Regions from separate parts of the Nitratireductor sp. WH36-1 genome, predicted to be linked through region 3. Evidence: riboswitches for the same ligand, from Rfam matches in the RefSeq annotation. Region 3 holds a riboswitch; each other region holds the start of a gene.
The links. A riboswitch is a leader RNA that binds a small molecule or an ion and turns the genes downstream of it on or off. The one in region 3 is predicted to bind thiamine pyrophosphate.
Positions count from the first base shown of each region.

Region 1: linked by a shared signal. The riboswitch ahead of thiB (thiamine ABC transporter substrate binding subunit) and the one ahead of AC4PTT_RS19610 (YkoF family thiamine/hydroxymethylpyrimidine-binding protein) in region 3 are both predicted to bind thiamine pyrophosphate.
Region 2: linked by a shared signal. The riboswitch ahead of thiC (phosphomethylpyrimidine synthase ThiC) and the one ahead of AC4PTT_RS19610 (YkoF family thiamine/hydroxymethylpyrimidine-binding protein) in region 3 are both predicted to bind thiamine pyrophosphate.

Region 1 covers NZ_CM178970.1:694,195-700,095, reverse strand. Annotated here, with positions in the region: gene AC4PTT_RS03360 (TraB/GumN family protein) at 1-342, opposite strand, end outside; gene AC4PTT_RS03355 (tyrosine recombinase XerC) at 409-1,350, opposite strand; gene AC4PTT_RS03350 (ABC-F family ATP-binding cassette domain-containing protein) at 1,584-3,395, opposite strand; gene AC4PTT_RS03345 (thiamine diphosphokinase) at 3,399-4,046, opposite strand; TPP riboswitch at 4,140-4,301, shown strand; gene thiB (thiamine ABC transporter substrate binding subunit) at 4,339-5,343, shown strand; gene thiP (thiamine/thiamine pyrophosphate ABC transporter permease) at 5,382-5,901, shown strand, end outside.
Region 2 covers NZ_JBZXDP010000002.1:612,113-618,013, forward strand. Annotated here, with positions in the region: gene AC4PTT_RS22000 (tripartite tricarboxylate transporter permease) at 1-154, shown strand, start outside; gene argE (acetylornithine deacetylase) at 171-1,337, shown strand; TPP riboswitch at 1,711-1,835, shown strand; gene thiC (phosphomethylpyrimidine synthase ThiC) at 1,949-3,766, shown strand; gene thiO (glycine oxidase ThiO) at 3,770-4,744, shown strand; gene thiS (sulfur carrier protein ThiS) at 4,728-4,925, shown strand; gene AC4PTT_RS22025 (thiazole synthase) at 4,927-5,700, shown strand; gene AC4PTT_RS22030 (thiamine phosphate synthase) at 5,697-5,901, shown strand, end outside.
Region 3 covers NZ_JBZXDP010000002.1:89,597-95,497, reverse strand. Annotated here, with positions in the region: gene AC4PTT_RS19625 (GcvT family protein) at 1-418, opposite strand, end outside; gene AC4PTT_RS19620 (phosphotransferase family protein) at 415-1,326, opposite strand; gene AC4PTT_RS19615 (DeoR/GlpR family DNA-binding transcription regulator) at 1,489-2,250, shown strand; TPP riboswitch at 2,367-2,479, shown strand; gene AC4PTT_RS19610 (YkoF family thiamine/hydroxymethylpyrimidine-binding protein) at 2,473-3,081, shown strand; gene AC4PTT_RS19605 (ABC transporter permease) at 3,086-3,874, shown strand; gene AC4PTT_RS19600 (ABC transporter ATP-binding protein) at 3,871-4,626, shown strand; gene AC4PTT_RS19595 (ABC transporter substrate-binding protein) at 4,623-5,612, shown strand; gene AC4PTT_RS19590 (esterase-like activity of phytase family protein) at 5,676-5,901, opposite strand, start outside.

The DNA of each region.
Region 1 (5,901 bases), on a different replicon from region 3:
CGTCAGCGTCACGACACGCGGATCGCTCATATGCATGGTGCCGAAAAGATAAGAGGGCTCCACGCCCTCCTTTTCGACCCGCCACAGAAGGCCACTGCCATTGGGCGTTTCGGCCGCCTGCCGCCGCACCTCTTCGAGCGCTGCGGGATTGTCCGTTGCGAGTTCGGTCAGAAGGTTCTTGCCCGCGCAGACAATCTCTCTGGACTTCGCCGGGGTGGCCGTGACGAGGCCGACGACAAGCGCGAGAAGGAGAAGCAACGGAAAGGCAGCCGCCAGCTGGAAGAGGCGGTCTGCGAACCGTTCGGCCATGGGAATGGCGGTGGCTTTGGCGTGCGTTTTCATGCGGCCACGCTAGACGCAAAACACGGCCAAAGCGTTAATCGAACCGCGCGGTTTCGAGGGAATGTTTCAGGCGCGCGGGTGGGCCGCATCGTAGATTTCCAAAAGCCGCGCCGTGTCCACACCGGTATAGACCTGCGTGGTGGAGAGGCTGGCGTGACCGAGCAGCTCCTGGATCGCGCGCAGATCGCCGCCACGCCCCAGAAGATGGGTGGCGAAGGAATGCCGCAGCGCATGCGGCGTCGCCGTTTCCGGCAGATTGAACGCCGAGCGCATGCGCTTCATCTCGCGCTGAATGATGGCCGGTTGCAACGCGCCCCCGCGCGCGCCGCGAAAGAGCAGCTTGTCGGCCTCACCATGCCAAGGGCAGAGACGCTGATATTCTGCAACCGCCTCGACCGTGACGGGCAGGACGGGCACGAGCCGCGTCTTGCCACCCTTACCGGTGATGCGCAGCGCACCCTGGCGCATGTCGGCAACCTGACTGCCCAGAAGCCCCAGCGCCTCGGAGATGCGCAGCCCCGCGCCATAAAGCAGCGTGAAGACGGCTGCGTTGCGCGCGGCGATCCATGGCTCCTCGGCCAGTTGCCCCGCGCCGGATGCGACCTTGCGCGCATCAACCGCCGTCAGCGGCTTGGGCAATGCGCGGGGTGCGCGCGGCGCTTTGAGCGCTGCTGCGGCCGCTGCATTCACAAGCCCACGGCGCTCAAGGTAGCGCAGGAAGGAGCGGACCCCGGCAAGGCCGCGACCGAGCGTGCGCGCGCCGGCCCCGTTGCCACGCCGAAAGGCGAGGAAAGCGCGCAGATCCGCCGGGCGCAGTTCGGCGATGTCGGAGAGGCCCGGCGCATCGCCGCAATGGCCGGTCAGGAATTGCAGAAACTGCCGCGTGTCGCGCTCATAGGCATCGACGGTGAGCGCGGAGAGACGCCGCTCACCGGCAAGTGCGTCAAGCCATGCGGTGCGGGCCTTCTGAAGGTCGGGCTTTGCGGAAATGAGAAATTCCTGGTTCATGGGAAGCATTGTGAACCAGTCTGGTTAGCAGCCGGTGAAGGCGTGCGGGATGACAGCTTCCTTCTCCCCGCTTGCGGGGAGAAGGTCCCGGCAGGGGGATGGGGGGCTGACGCCGCGCTTGATAAGCTCGCAGTGTTGTGGGTTCGGAAAGGTTGGCGCTCGCCCCTCATCCTCACCTTCTCCCCGCATGCGGGGAGAAGGGGGCCCTGAAGTTGGTGCTTCAGCAAAAACCGCTAAGCGCCTTCGATTTCCTCGCGCAGCATTTCGAGCTCGAGCCACTCTTCTTCCATCTTCTCGCTGCTGGCGCGCGCGTCGTCCAGCTCCTTGGAAAAGCGCTGAAAGGCGGCGGCATCGCGCGTGTAGAGGTTGGGATCGGCGAGCTTTTTCTCCAGAGCCGCAATTTCGTCAGCCAGCTCATCGAGCTTCTTCGGCAGGGTCTCCAGTGCGAATTTCTGCTTGTAGGAGAGCTTCTTCGAAGCTGCCCTCGGCGCACCTGCATTGCCGGCTGACCTGGTCTTCTGCTGCTCTGCCGTGCGCGCCTTGCGCCGCTCCAGCTCCTCGCCCTTGCGCTGCGCCATCATGTCGGCATAGCCGCCGGCATATTCGATCCAGCGGCCATCGCCGGCCGGCGCAATGGTGCTCGTGACCGTGCGGTCGAGGAAGTCGCGGTCATGGCTGACGAGCAGCACGGTGCCGGGGAAGCCCTCGACAAGCTCCTGCAGGAGATCGAGCGTTTCCATGTCGAGATCGTTGGTCGGCTCATCGAGCACGAGAAGATTGGCCGGGCGGGCCAGAAGGCGGGCGAGCACAAGCCGCGCGCGCTCGCCACCGGAGAGCTCGCGGATGGGCGTGCGCGCCTGCTCGGGCTTGAACAGGAAGTCCTTCATGTAGGAGACGACATGCCGCTCCTGCCCGTTGACCACGACGCTGTCGCCACGGCCATCGGTGAGGAAATGAGACAGGGTCTCCAGCGGGTCCAGTGCACGTTTCTGGTCCAGAATGGCGATTTCCAGATTTGCGCCCAGCCGCAGTGAGCCTTCGTCCGGGTCGAGCTTGCCGGTCAGAAGATTGATCAGCGTCGTCTTGCCGGCTCCATTGGGGCCGACAAGGCCAACACGGTCGCCGCGCAGGATGCGCGTGGAGAAATCCTTCACCACCTGAAGCCCGTCATAGGACTTGGCGAGGCCCTTTGCCTCGATGACCAGCTTGCCGGACTCGGCGGCGTCGCTGGCCGTCATGGTGGCCACGCCTTCCGCACCGCGATGGCTGCGGTGCTTCTCGCGCAGCGCATGCAGCTCGCCCAGACGGCGCACATTGCGCTTGCGGCGCGCGGTGACGCCATAGCGCAGCCAGTGTTCCTCGCGCTCGATCTTGCGGGCAAGCTTGTGCTGGTCGCGCTCTTCCTCTTCGAGCACCTGATCGCGCCAGTCCTCGAAATGGGCAAAGCCCTTGTCGAGCCTGCGCGTCACGCCACGGTCGAGCCAGACGGTTGCGCGGCTGACGCGTTCGAGAAAACGACGGTCATGCGAGATGGTGACAAGGGCTGAAGACGTGCGCTGCAGCTCTTCTTCCAGCCATTCGATGGTGGCGAGGTCGAGATGGTTGGTCGGCTCGTCCAGCAACAGCAGATCAGGCTCGGGCGCAAGCACCCGGGCGAGCGCTGCACGGCGCGCCTCGCCGCCCGACAGCGTTGCCGGGTCTTCATCGCCGGACAGGCCCAGCCGGTCGATGACCAGCGCCACGCGGTTGATGTCGTCCGCCGGGCCGAGACCGGCCTCCACATAGGCGCGCACGGTCGAAAAACCCTGCCAGTCGGGCGACTGGGGCAGATAGCGCACGGTCGCCGTCGGCTGGCGGAACACCTCGCCATCCTGCGGCTCCACGAGGCCGGCGGCGATCTTCAGAAGTGTCGACTTGCCGGAGCCGTTGCGCCCGACCAGCGCCAGCCGCTCGCCGGGGCCAACCATCAGCGATGCGCCATCGAGCAGCGGCGTGCCGCCGAAGGTCAGGCGAATGCCATCAAGCTTTAAAAGAGGCGGCGCCATGGATCAGTGTTCTCCGTCGTTGGAAAGATGGGCGACCAGAAGCGCCCTGCCCTCTTTGAGGGTAACCGCGAGTTCGCCATCGACCACATTGGAAAGGGTCAGCGACGAGCCGAAAGGAACCTCGACCGCATCGAGCGGCCATTTGGCCCCTTCCACGGTGAGGCCGGAAAGGGCCGAAAAGCCAAGGATCGAAAACAGCGTTTTCTGCGGATAGTCGAAGCGATGGCGTTTGCCGGGCAGCAGCGGCACGCCTTCCTGCACGCCGCTTGTCAGCCGCGTCTTAATGCCCTGTTCTGAAAGCTGAAGCGCCTGCGCGAGATGCAGGAACATGTGATCGGGTCGCGCGCCGCCGAAAGCACCCACGAGAACGAGGCTCGTCGCGCCCGCTTCCAGCGCTGCGGCGATGGCGAGTTCCCCGTCCGTCTTGTCCTTGTCGGCGGGAAAGGCGCGGCGCGGCACCCGGGCATAGGCCTCGGCCATGCCGTCCGGCTCGGAATCGAAATCGCCGACCCACAGCTCCGGCATAACGCCCAGAAGCGCTGCGTGACGCATGCCTGAATCAGCCGCGATGATGCGGCTGTCGGCGATTTCGGCATCGAGTGCCGGCGTGCGTGTGAGATCTCCGCCCAGGAGAAGGGTAAACAGGCTCATGCTCGAGGCCCATATCATGCCGGCGGGCAAGCGCCAACGGCGTTCGCGCCATTCCGCCTCTTGCGCCGGCCCCTGCCGCGCCCTATTTTCCCGGTCGCTCTAACGGGGTGCCGGCGGATTGCCGGCTGAGAGGCCCAGTGGTTGAAACGGATGCAGCTTTGCCTTGATCAAAGGAAAGCCGCATCAGTGGAACCCGGCCAACCCGCTGAACCTGATCCGGTTTGCACCGGCGGAGGGATTAGACGCTTTTCGCACAGCGCCTCATTCCCCAACCAAACGAGAGGAGGCGCAGATGCGCGCGACCACCCTGCTTTCCACCATGGCGCTTGGCACGCTGGCCATGGCCGGCCATGCGGCGGCCGAAGACAAGCTCACCGTCTACACCTATGAGAGCTTCACCTCCGACTGGGGCCCCGGACCGGCGGTGGAGAAGGCGTTCGAGGCGGAATGCGGCTGCGACGTGGATTTCGTTTCCGTGGCCGATGGCGTGGCGCTTCTGAACCGCGTGAAGCTCGAAGGCAAATCGACCAAGGCCGACATCGTGCTCGGTCTCGACAACAACCTCGTGCACGAGGCCCGCGAGACCGGCCTGTTTGCGCCCCATGGCGTCGACATCGGCAGGGTGAACGTGCCGGGCGGCTTCGAGGACGACACGTTCGTTCCGTTCGACTACGGCTATTTTGCCTTTGTCTATGACACCGAGGCCATCGAGACCCCGCCGGCAAGCCTGAAGGAGCTGGTGGAGAGCGACAGCAATCTGAAGATCGCCATTCAGGACCCGCGCACCTCCACGCCGGGCCTTGGTCTGCTGCTCTGGATGAAGGCCGTCTATGGCGACGACGCAGCTGACGCCTGGGGCAAACTGCAGGACAAGGTGCTGACGGTGACGCCGGGCTGGAGCGAGGCCTATGGCCTGTTCACCAGCGGCGAAGCGCCGATGGTGCTGTCCTACACCACCTCGCCCGCCTATCACCAGATTGCCGAAGATTCCGAGCGCTACAAGGCGACGGGCTTTGAAGAAGGGCATTATCTTCAGGTGGAAGTGGCAGCACAGACCGTGAAGGGTGCGGAAAACCCGCTAGCGCAGAAATTCCTCGCCTTCATGACCGGTCCCGGCTTTCAGGACGCGATTCCGGAGACCAACTGGATGTTCCCGGCCGGCGAGACATCGCAGCCGCTCAACCCGGTGTTCGACACTCTGGTGAAGCCGGGCGAGACGCTCGAATTCTCATCGAAAGAGGTGGCGGAAAACCGCAAGGCCTGGGTCGATGAGTGGCTTTCGGTGATGAGCCGCTGACCGTTTCGCGCGCGCCCGACATGGAAAGACGCCCCCTCATGGACAGGCGTGTCGCTGCGGGACGGCTTGCGCTGGCCGCTGTCGGCCTGCTGATCGGCGGGGCCTTTGCGGGCCTTGCCGTGGAGGCCCTGCAACAGGGCACGGGCGCGCTTGCGGCTTTCGACGCCTATCTGCTGCGGATCGCCCGCTTCACGCTCTGGCAGGCGCTGTTATCGACGCTTTTATCGGTCGTGCCGGCGATCCTTTTGGCGCGCGCGCTGGCGCGCCATCCCGCATTTGCGGGCCGCGCCTTCATTCTGCGCCTGTTTGCTGTGCCGCTTGCGCTTCCCGCCATTGTGGCGGCGCTCGGCATTCTGGCGCTTCTGGGAAGAGCGGGGATTTTCGCGCCTTTCCTGTCCGTGCTCTTCAATGAGCACTGGCCCGGCATTTACGGGCTTTCGGGCATTCTGGTCGCCCATGTCTTCTTCAATCTGCCGCTGGCCACGCGCCTGTTCCTGAACGCGCTGGAAAGCGTGCCCGCCGACCAGTGGCGTCTTGCGGCCCAGCTTGGCATGGGCG
Region 2 (5,901 bases), 160 kb from region 3:
CCGCGCGCTGGCCATTTCGCGCGGTGACCCGTCCGTCTTCTTCCAGTCCGCCATTTCCTGGATTTTCGCAGGTCTGATCGTGTTCTTCGTCGGCCTGACGATCCGCCGGGAGTGGCAAAAATACCGAGAGAACCGTGCTGCACAGAATGCCTGAGGCCGAAAAGTCCACCATGTCACTGCTTGAGAATGCCAAGAGCCGCCTGAAGGATCTGGTCGCCTTCGATACGACGAGCCGCTACTCGAACCGGCCGCTCATCGACCACATGGCGGCGTTCCTGCGGGAATACGGCATCGAGCCGGTCATTTTGCTGGACGAGACGGGCGAGAAGGCAAACCTGATCGCCCGCATCGGCCCTGCCGACGTTCCCGGCGTCGTGCTGTCCGGCCACACCGATGTGGTGCCGGCGCTGGAAAAGGGCTGGACCTCCGGTCCGTTCGACCTGACCGAGCGCGACGGAAAGCTCTATGGCCGCGGAAGCTGCGACATGAAGGGCTTTGCCGCCTGTGTCATGGCGATGGTGCCGCAGCTGGCAGCCGCGAAGCTGGAAAGGCCGGTCTGGCTCTGCTTCTCGCATGACGAGGAAGTGGGCTGCCTCGGTGCGCCGGCCATCGCCGAATGGCTGGCCGCGCTCGACGTGCCGCCCATGCTGGCGATCATCGGCGAGCCGACCGATATGACGCTGGTGACCGGCCAGAAGGGCAAGATCGCCATGCGCTGCCATGTGCATGGCACGTCCGGCCACTCCTCCTTCGCGCCCGATCATGTCAACGCCATCGACTATGCGGCGCGCATCGTTTCGATGATCGCCGAACGCGGCGAGCAGATCGGCGAGGAAGGCCCCTTCGACCGCGACTTCACGGTGCCGCATTCGACCATGCTGGCGACCATGATTTCCGGCGGCGTCGCCACCAATGTGACGCCGGATCTGTGCAGCTTCACCTTCGAGATTCGCAGCCTGCCGACCCATGATGCGCGGGCCGAACTGGAATCTCTGAAAAAGCGCGCAAACGAAGAAATTTTGCCGAAAATGCAGGCGAAATGCGCCGAAACCGGCATCGAATGGGAAGAAATTTTCGCCTATCCGGCGATGGGCGACAGCACGTCGACCGACGGCTTCGCCTTCTTCCGCGACATCATGCCGGAGTGGTCGGGCAAGGTGTCCTACGGTTCGGAAGGCGGTGTGTTCGAGACCATCGGCGGCATCCCGTCGGTAATCGTCGGCCCCGGCTCGATCCGCCAGGCGCACAAGCCCGACGAGTTCGTTGCCATCGAGCAGCTGGACCTTTGCCTCGATTTCCTGGGCAAGGTCGCCCGGAAGGTCACCGAACCGGCCTGACCTAGGGTTAGGACCCATTAATATGACCGCAATGGCGTTCGATAGACCAAGAGATGCCAGGAAAAGCCCGCAGAGCGGGGTCTTCCCCCGGTCAAGGGGTTTGACGCGGCAGGTCGCCGGTCTATCGAGCGTCCTTCGGATCAGCCTGATTTGCACGGGCTACTTTGTCGCAAAGCCTTGAAAGACGTGAAGTCTTCCTGCGGCCTTGCTTCGCGTATCCGCACAAATCAGGCCGACCATTGCGGCCATATTAATGGGGCCTGACCCTAAGCATTCCGGCCCGGCCGCTCAGCGCGGCCGGCCCTCCCTGACGCGGAGTTCTGCACAACCGCGTCAGCCTGCTTGACAAGCAGCACCGCCTTCGCCCACCCTAAAGCCTCACCTGGGGGGTCCCGCCAAGGGGCTGAGATTCTGCTGGCATGGTTTTCCATGCAGCGCAGTGACCCGATGAACCTGATCCAGTTCATACTGGCGTAGGGATGGTGCATGCTTGGCGGGTCACAGGCTTATCGCGGCCGAAAACCGTTTCCGTACAGGAACGTCACAGCTCTTCCTCCTCTCGGCACGAACTGGGTCTCCATTGCTGAACGAGCAGAGGAGGCTCTGAACCCATGGACGCATTTGCCCCGACCGTAACCACCGGCCCGTTGCCGGCGTCGCGCAAGGTCTACAAACCCGGAACGCTTCACCCCGAGATTCGCGTGCCCATGCGCGAAATCGCCGTGCATCCAAGCGCCGGCGAACCGCCGGTGACCGTTTACGATTCCTCCGGCCCATACTCTGATCCCGACATGCTGATCGAGATCGACAGGGGCCTGCCGCGCATCCGCGAAGCCTGGGTAAAGGCGCGCGGCGACGTGGAAGCCTATGAGGGACGCCACGTCAAACCGGAAGACAATGGTTTTGCCACCGGCGACCGGCTGACGCCGGAATTTCCCATTCGCCATCAGCCGCTGAAAGCGAAGGACGGCAAGGCCGTCACGCAGCTCGCCTATGCGCGCGCCGGCATCATCACGCCGGAGATGGAATTCATCGCCATCCGCGAAAACCTCGGACGCGCGCAGGCCAAGGCCGCGCTTGCCCGCGACGGCGAGAGCTTTGGCGCATCGATCCCCGATTTCGTGACGCCGGAATTCGTGCGTGACGAGGTGGCGCGCGGCCGGGCCGTGATCCCCTCCAACATCAACCACCCGGAAGCCGAGCCGATGATCATCGGCCGCAACTTCCTCGTGAAGATCAACGCCAATATCGGCAATTCCGCCGTCACCTCTTCCATGGCAGAGGAAGTGGAAAAGATGGTGTGGGCGACGCGCTGGGGTGGCGATACGGTGATGGACCTGTCGACCGGCCGCAACATTCACAACATCCGCGAATGGATCATCCGCAATTCGCCCGTGCCGATCGGCACCGTGCCGATCTATCAGGCGCTGGAAAAGGTGAACGGCATTGCCGAAGACCTGACCTGGGAGGTGTTCCGCGACACGCTGATCGAACAGGCCGAACAGGGCGTCGACTATTTCACCATCCATGCGGGTGTGCGCCTGCACTACATTCCGCTGACGGTCGACCGTGTCACGGGTATCGTTTCGCGCGGCGGCTCGATCATGGCCAAGTGGTGCCTGGACCACCACAAGGAGAGCTTTCTCTACGAGAACTTTGCGGAAATCTGCGACATCTGCCGCGCCTATGACGTGTCGTTCTCGCTGGGCGACGGCCTGCGGCCCGGCTCCATCGCCGACGCCAATGACGCAGCCCAGTTTGCCGAGCTGGAAACGCTGGGCGAACTGACGAAGATCGCCTGGGAGAAGGACTGTCAGGTTATCATCGAAGGCCCCGGTCATGTGCCCATGCACAAGATCAAGGAAAACATGGACAAGCAGCTCGAGGTCTGTGGCGAGGCCCCGTTCTATACGCTTGGGCCGCTCACCACGGACATTGCGCCGGGCTATGACCACATCACGAGCGGCATCGGCGCGGCGATGATCGGCTGGTATGGCACGGCCATGCTCTGCTACGTCACGCCGAAAGAGCATCTGGGCCTGCCTGACCGCGATGACGTGAAGACAGGCGTCATCACCTACAAGATCGCAGCGCATGCGGCGGACCTCGCCAAGGGGCATCCGGCGGCGAAGATCCGCGATGATGCGCTTTCGCGGGCGCGCTTCGAGTTCCGCTGGGAGGATCAGTTCAACCTCTCGCTGGACCCGGAAACGGCGCGTAATTTCCATGATCAGACCCTGCCGAAGGAGGCGCACAAGGTGGCGCATTTCTGCTCCATGTGCGGCCCGAAATTCTGCTCCATGCGCATTTCCCACGATATCCGCGCCGAGGCGCAGAAGGAGGGGATGGCGAAGATGGCGGAGAAGTTCCGCGAGGGCGGCGATCTCTACATGCCGCTCGACCAGGTGGCGGCGGAGAACGGGGACTGACCCATGCATGTCCTCATTCGCGGGGCCGGCATTGCCGGCCTCACGCTGGCCCATGAGCTTGTCCGGGCGGGCGCGCAGGTGACTGTCTGCGACGTTCGCACCGGACCGGCGGGCAGCGCCTCATGGCTTGCCGGCGGGATGCTTGCGCCCTGGTGCGAGCGCGAGAGCGCGGAGGAGCCGGTTCTGACACTGGGACGCCTTGCTGCGGACTGGTGGGACACGGCGCTGCCCGGCCATGTGTTGCGCAATGGAACGCTGGTGGTCGCGCCTGCGCGCGATGCAGCAGAACTCAACCGCTTCGCCACCCGCACGGGCGGCCATGATTGGCTGGATGGCGGCGGCGTGGCCGCACTGGAGCCCGATCTCGCCGGACGGTTTCGGCGTGGGCTCTTCTTCCGGGACGAAGCGCATCTCGACCCGCGCCGGGCGATGACGGCGCTGATCGCCAGGTTGAAAGCGGCAGGTGTACGCTTCGCTTACGGTAATGATACGCCGGTTGAGGCGGACAGGATTGCCGATTGCACCGGCATGGCGGCCGCTGACGACGGGTTGCGCGGGGTGCGCGGCGAAATGCTTCTGCTGCGCACGAAAGAGATCAGCCTTTCACGCCCGGTGCGTCTGCTTCATCCGCGTATTCCGGTCTATATCGTGCCGCGCGAGGGGCATCACTTCATGGTCGGTGCGACGATGATCGAAAGCGATGATGACGGGCCGATCAGCGCCCGCTCGACAATGGAACTCCTGAACGCGGCCTACAGCCTGCACCCGGCCTTTGCGGAAGCGAAGATCGTGGAGACGGGCGCCGGTGTGCGCCCGGCCTATGCCGACAATCTGCCGCGGGTGAAGCAGACCCGGGAGGGAATCAGCGTGAACGGCTTTTATCGCCATGGCTTTCTGCTCTCACCCGCAATGGCGCAGGAGGCGGCGGCCCTGATCCTGAACGAACGCGTGGAGGCTCTGAATGAAGCTCACGGTTAATGGCGAGGAGCAGCGCGTGACGGCAACGACGCTTGCCGCCCTTCTCGATGAACTCGACTATGCGCCCGACTTTCTCGCCACGGCGCGTAATGGCGAACTGGTGCCGGCGGGAGAGCGCGTTCTCTGCACGCTCGATGAAGGCGACCGGATCGAAATCCTCTCGCCCATGCAGGGAGGCTGACATGCTGACGCTCTACGGCGAAACGCTGACATCGCGGCTTCTGCTGGGCACTGCGCAATACCCTTCCCCCGCCATCATGGCCGAGGCGGTGCGGGCTTCGGCCTGCGATATCGTGACCGTGTCGCTGCGACGCGAGACGGCGGGAAACCGCACTGGCGGGCAGTTCTGGGAGCTGATCCGGGAACTGGGCGTGCGGGTTCTGCCCAACACGGCCGGATGCCACTCGGTGAAGGAAGCGGTGACCACGGCGCAGATGGCACGCGAGCTTTTCGGCACGGACTGGATCAAGCTCGAAGTGATCGGCCACCATGACACGCTTCAGCCGGACGTGTTTGGCCTCGTGGAAGCCGCGCGCATCCTGAGTGCCGAGGGTTTCAGGGTGTTTCCCTACACGACCGACGATCTGGTGGTGGCCGAACGGCTTCTTGAGGCGGGATGCGAGGTTCTGATGCCCTGGTGCGCGCCCATCGGCTCGGCGCGCGGGCCTGTGAACGTGGACGGATTGCGGGCGATCCGGGCGCATTTCCCCGACATTCCGCTGATCGTGGATGCGGGACTTGGACGCCCCTCGCATGCGGCCATGGTGATGGAGCTTGGTTTCGACGCGGTTCTTCTGAACACGGCCGTTGCAAAGGCCGGCGATCCGGCAGCGATGGCGGCAGCCTTTGCCGGGGCGGTCGAGGCCGGCCACGTGGCTTTTCGCGCCGGGCCGCTGGAGCCGCGCGACATGGCCGTTCCCTCAACCCCGATTATTGGCAAGGCCGTTTTCGAATGAAGCTTGATCCCTTTTATCTCATCGTTGACAGCGCGGCGTGGATTGCCCGGCTTGTGCCTCTGGGCGTGAAGCTGGTGCAGTTGCGCATCAAGGAGATGGATGAGCAAAACCTCAAGGCCGAGATCGCCGAGGCAAAGCGCATCTGTGCCGGTCACGACTGCCAGCTGATCGTCAACGACCACTGGCGGCTTGCCATTGAGA
Region 3 (5,901 bases):
GGTCGGACGTGTCCATGAGCGGCCACATCCGCTTCACTTCCTCCGGCCCGACAAGCTCCATCTCCATGCCGAAGCTGCGCGCGGTGGTGGCAAGCCGTCTGAACTCGGTCCAGCGGTCTTCATTGGTGGCGAGCCGCAGGCAGCCGGTCATTTTCCAGCCGGTCTCCAGACCCGTTTCCTCGTGCAGCCTTTTGTACAGATCCACCGAGTATTTCAGCACGCGCGTGATCGACGCCGACGAGCGCAGCTGACCGATCAGCCCGGCGGCATGCCAGGTCGAGCCCGATGTCAGTTTGCCCTGTTCCAGAAGAATGACGTCGGCCTTGTGGTCGCGGGCAAGGTGGTAGGCTGTCGAGCAGCCGATGATGCCGCCTCCGATGACGACGATCTGGGCATGCGAAGGCAGGGTCTGGGTCATCGTGATGCGCGTCCGTATTGGGTGTAGAAAGTGTCCAGTGCGGCCTCGAGCCGCGAGAGGTTTTCATGCGTGTAGGCAACGTAGTCGGTGCCCGGCGCGTCGAGATAAAGCTCGGAGGTCATGCTCCACATCGCCTCGCGCAACAGCGAAGCGCACTGCATGGAGGCCAGCGAACGCCGCAGGTCCCAATCGGGCGTGCGGTCGAAATAATAGCCGAGCAGCGCTTCGGACTCTTCGTCCGAAAAGCTGGCGTTGGAGGAGAGCCCCGCCAGATCGAACATCGCCGTCGAGAAGCCGGCATATTCGAAATCGATCAGCCACAGCCGCTTGCCGTCATCCAGAAGGTTGGCTGGCAGGAGGTCGTTGTGACCGAACACGATTGGAAGCGGCGTCTGTACGGCTTCCAGCTCATCGGCCAGCGCAAGATAGGCCGGCAGCTGCTCCGTCATCCGGCTCCCGCCTTCCTTCAGGGTGCGCGCATAGTCGCGGATGACGTGAAACGGCCAGAACATGAAGCCCGGCCCTGAAACATGGTGCGGCATGTCCTGATGAAAATCGCGAACGATCCTGGCGACGCGTTCAATGTTGGCGCGCACATCGGCTTCGCCGTATGTTTTCGCATTGAGATGTCTGCAAACCATGACGCCGGGCGCCGCATGCTCGACGGATGGTGCAAGAGACGCTAACTCGGCGGCGCGCGCGGTCATCAATTCGCGGTCGCGGATAACGTGATGAAAGGGATAGTCCTTGCCAAAACGGACCACATGGCCGCCGGCATCGTCGGTAACGAGCCAGCTTTCATTGCTGATGCCGCCGACGAGCGGCTCTATCGTGATTGCCCCCTGCCATAGGGGCAGTGCCGCAATCCGATCAGAGCCCGGGGCGGTGATTTCCCGTGCTGCCGTCATGTCTCCTCCCGCAGCCTTTGGCTGTCGATTTTGAGGAAGAATTGATGGGCATCTGTGTGAAGTCAACAGAAAAATGTTGAAGTTTGACCGATTCGCATCTTCTTGAATTTCAAATCAGTCATGATAGGGCATAAACGGGCACAACCGGTAAGGGCAACGCAGATGAACTATTCCCCCCGCCATGGTCGGATTCTGGATCTTCTGACAGAGCAGGGCACAATGGGCGTCAATGATCTGGCGCAGCATCTGGAGGTGTCGGTGGAAACCGTTCGCCGCGATGTGAAGGTGCTCGCCGGGCGCGGCGCCATCGTGCGCATGCATGGCGCCATCGCCTTGCCGTCCGTGGTCAGCGAAGCGCCGTTCGAGCGGCGCATGCGGGAGAACCGGCAGGCCAAGGAGACCATCGCCGCACTGGCCGCCTCGACGATCCGCGATGGCGAGTCGGTGATGCTCGACACGGGCACCACTACCAGCCTTCTGGCGCGCGCGCTGCTGGACCACCGGCAGTTGACCGTCGTTACCAACTCATCCGACATCGCCCGCACGCTGGCGACCGTCAATGGCAACAAGGTCTACATGGCCGGCGGGGAGCTGCGCAGCGACAGTGGCTCCGCGCTCGGCTTTTCCGCCATCGAGTTCGTCAGCCGTTTCAGCGTCGATCACGCCATCATTTCCGCCGGCGCGGTGAACGCGATGACCGGCATCATGGACTACGATCTGGAGGAGGCGCAGTTCGGCAACGCGGTTCTGGCGCGTGGTCGCCGCCGGGTTGTCGTGACCGATGCTTCCAAGTTCGGCCGGAAGGGGCTGGTGCGCGTCTGCTCCTTTGCCGAAGTCGATTCGCTGATCGTCGACAGCATGCCGCCGGAAGACCTTTCCGAAGCGCTCCGTCTGGCCGATGTGACGGTTACCTGCCCCGCCTGACGGGGGCGTTCGGGCCGCCGGCGCACCACGCCTGTGGGAAAGCTGTACATTTGTTCTCCGACGAAACAGTTCCTGCACAATCAACTTGCTTTCCGTCTCGGGATTTGGTTCGTTCCGCGCATCCACAGGGGTGCCGCGTATCGCCGCGGCTGAGATGAGGGTGCAAATCCTCGGGCCCTAGAAGCTGATCTGGGTAATGCCAGCGGAGCAAGGAGGACAATCATGTTCGCAGGTGCGCAGCTTTCCCTTTATCCGATGACCGACAATTTCGTCGACGTCATCATGTCGTCGCTCTCCGCGTTCGATCCTTACCGGGACCGGTTGCGGATCGAGACCGACGATATCTCCACGCTCGTCGTCGGTCCGCCCGAAGTGCTGTTTCCGGCGCTGCGCGATTTCTATGTCGCCGCCGCATCCACCCGCCATCATGTGGTGCTGCGCGCCACGCTCTCGCGCGGCTGCCCCGGCGAGCCGGACGATCCGATCTGCAGCACCTCTGCACTCGCAAATCCGTCAGAGCCGCTCGCCGAACGGCAGAAGGCGGCACTTGCAGCGGTGGCCAATGCAAAGACCACGTCGGAAATCGCACGCGCGCAGTTTTCGCTTTACGTGATGGGCGCCGGCGATCACATGGCGGAGATCATGGGCTGCATCGACTTCCTGAAGTCGAGCGGCGTCTTCGATCATTCCAAGAATTTCTGCAGCCGTCTCACCGGCGATGCAGGCCCGGTTTTCGCAACGCTCGAACAGGCTTTCTGCCGGTTTGGTCCGCCCGAAGGCCATGTGACGGTCGATTTGACCGTTTCCGCCAACAGCCCCTCCACGGCCTGATCCCATGTCTCAGGGTCGGCCCCGTCCTGCGGGCGGACGGCTGGTGCGCGGCTTGCCTGCTCTGGCAAGCGTTGCCGGTGCAATCCTCCTTTGGGAAATCTATGTGCGGCTGTCGGGCATTTCGCCGCTGGTTCTGCCTGCGCCCTCGCGCGTCATCGAACAGATGGGCGTCAACCGCGGCCTCCTGTGGGAGAACACGCTGCCGACGCTGAGCGCGACGCTGACCGGCTTTGCCTTCTCCGTCAGCATCGCCTTTGCCCTCTCGGTGGCGCTCGATTTCCTGCCGAAGCTGCGGCGGGCGCTGTTCCCGATCTTTGTCGTCAGCCAGACCCTGCCGCTGGTGGCCATCGCGCCGCTGGCCGTCCTGTGGTTCGGTTTCGGTCTCACACCGAAAATCCTGCTCGTGGCGCTCGTCACCTTCTTTCCCATGCTGGTGGCGCTGGTCGATGGCTACGAATCCACCGATCCCGAAATCGAAACGCTGATGCGCTCCATGGGCGCGTCGCGATGGAAAGTGTTCCGGGCGGCGCGCTTTCCCTCGGCCATGCCCTATTTCTTCGCCGGCCTGCGGATTTCGATCACCTATGCCGTGGTCGCCGCGATCTTCTCCGAATATGTCGGCGCGCGCGCCGGGCTCGGCATTGTCATTCTCAACGCCAAGAACAGCTTTCGCCCGGATCTCATGCTGGCAGCGGTCGTGGTCAGCTCCACGCTGACGCTGGTGCTCTTCGGCGTCTCGGCGCTTCTGCAACGCGCGCTGCTGCGCTGGCGTGAAGCGGGGCAGACACGATGAGCGCTCTTGAAATGCGCAATGTGGGCGTGACGCTTGGCGAGACCGCCGTGCTCGACGATGTGTCGCTGCATGTGGGGCAGGGGGAGTTCGTCTCCATTCTCGGCCCTTCGGGAGCAGGCAAGTCCACCCTGTTTCGCCTGCTCACCGGCGCGCTTGCGCCGGATCGCGGCGAGATCCTGCGCGATGGCGCGCCGCTGAAGCGCGATGGCCAGACCTTCGCCTTCATGCCGCAGCGCGACGCGCTGATGCCCTGGCGACGCATCATCGACAACGTCATTCTGGGGCTGGAAGTGCAGGGTGTGCCCCGCGCGGAGGCGCGTGCCCGCGCGCTGCCGCTGTTCGCCGAATTCGGGCTGGAAGGCTTTGAGCAGCGCTATCCGGCGGAACTCTCGGGCGGCATGCGTCAGCGCGCAGCCCTTCTGCGCACGGTCATTCAGGCCCGCCCGATACAGCTTCTCGATGAACCCTTCGGCGCACTCGACGCGCTCACCCGCGCGCAGATGCAGCGCTGGCTGGAGGACCGCTGGCGCGCCGCGCGCTGGACCACGCTGCTCGTCACCCATGACGTGCGCGAGGCGGTCGCCCTTTCAGACCGCATCTATGTGCTGTCGCGCCGTCCCGCCCGCGTGATTTCCGAGGTCCTCGTCCGCGCCCCGCGCCCGCGCCTTGGCGCGCCCCTGCCGGACGAAGCCCGTGCGCTGGAAGAAGATCTTTTGAACACCTTGCTCAGTCAGACAGGAGAAAGACCATGAAAAGCCTGATAGCCGCAGCCCTGATGCTCGGCGCGATGGCGCTGCCGGCAACGGCGCAGGAGCGCCTGAGCGTCGCGCTGGACTGGACGCCCAACACCAACCATGTGGGGCTCTACGTCGCCCAGGCGAAGGGCTGGTTCAAGGATGCCGGTCTTGATGTCGAAATCCTGCCCTACACCGACACGTCCTCCGGCACGCTGGTCGCCACGGGCGTTGCCGAATTCGGCATTCTCAGCTCCATCGGCTTCTACAGCCAGCGCGCCACGGGCGCCGACCTCACGGTCGTCATGGCGGTGATGCAGCACGAGACGGGCCGTCTCGTCTTCAACGGCGAGCGTGAAGACATCCAGCGCCCGGCCGATCTCGATGGCATGACCTATGCCGGTTTCGGCAGCGCATGGGAGCAGGCCCTCATCTCCACCATCATCCAGAACGATGGCGGCAAGGGCGAATTCGAGACCGTCACGCTCGGCACCTCTGCCTATGAGGCGCTTGCCAACGGCACGGTCGATTTCACGCTTGAGGTCAGCACCTGGGAAGGTGTGAACTCCGTGCTCCTCGACCGCCCGCAGCGCGCATTCCGCTATGCCGATTACGGCGTGCCGGATCAGCACACCACCTATCTTGGCAGCAACGGAACCTGGCTGAAGGCCAACCCGGAGACCGCGCGCGCTTTCGTTGAAGCGGCTCAGCGCGGCTATGCCTTTGCTGCCGAGAACCCGGAAGAGGCAGCCGAGATGCTGATCGCCGAAACCGGCGGCATGCTGTCCAACCCGGAGCTGGTCCGCGCTTCCATGCAGGCCATCGTGGATGGCGGCTACCTGCAGGACGAGGGCGAACCGGTCGGCCTCATCGATGCGGACATGTTCGGCAACATCACGAAGTTCATGTTCGAGGCGGGCGTCATGCGCGATGCCGACGGCAAGCGCCTTGAGGAAATGCCGGACGTCTACACCTGGTTCACCAACGCGTACCAGAAGCAGTAATTTCTGACGCAGTTCAGAGATTTACGGCCCGAAAGCCTCAGGAGGTTTTCGGGCCGTTTTCATTCAGGGCATGGCCGGAAACGTCACGTCCACCAGCGCAAACACCGAGCGTTGCTCCTTCTTGATCCTGTCATCGCTGACCAGCAGAAAGAGTGACGGCGAGACCGCGACAATGCCTTCGAAATCCGCATCGTCGACACCAGGAACATCAAGTCGAACCGCCTGCGTTTTGCATAAGGTGTCGGCCGCGCAGACCGCCGGGTCGACAAGCCGCAGATAGGGAACGAGC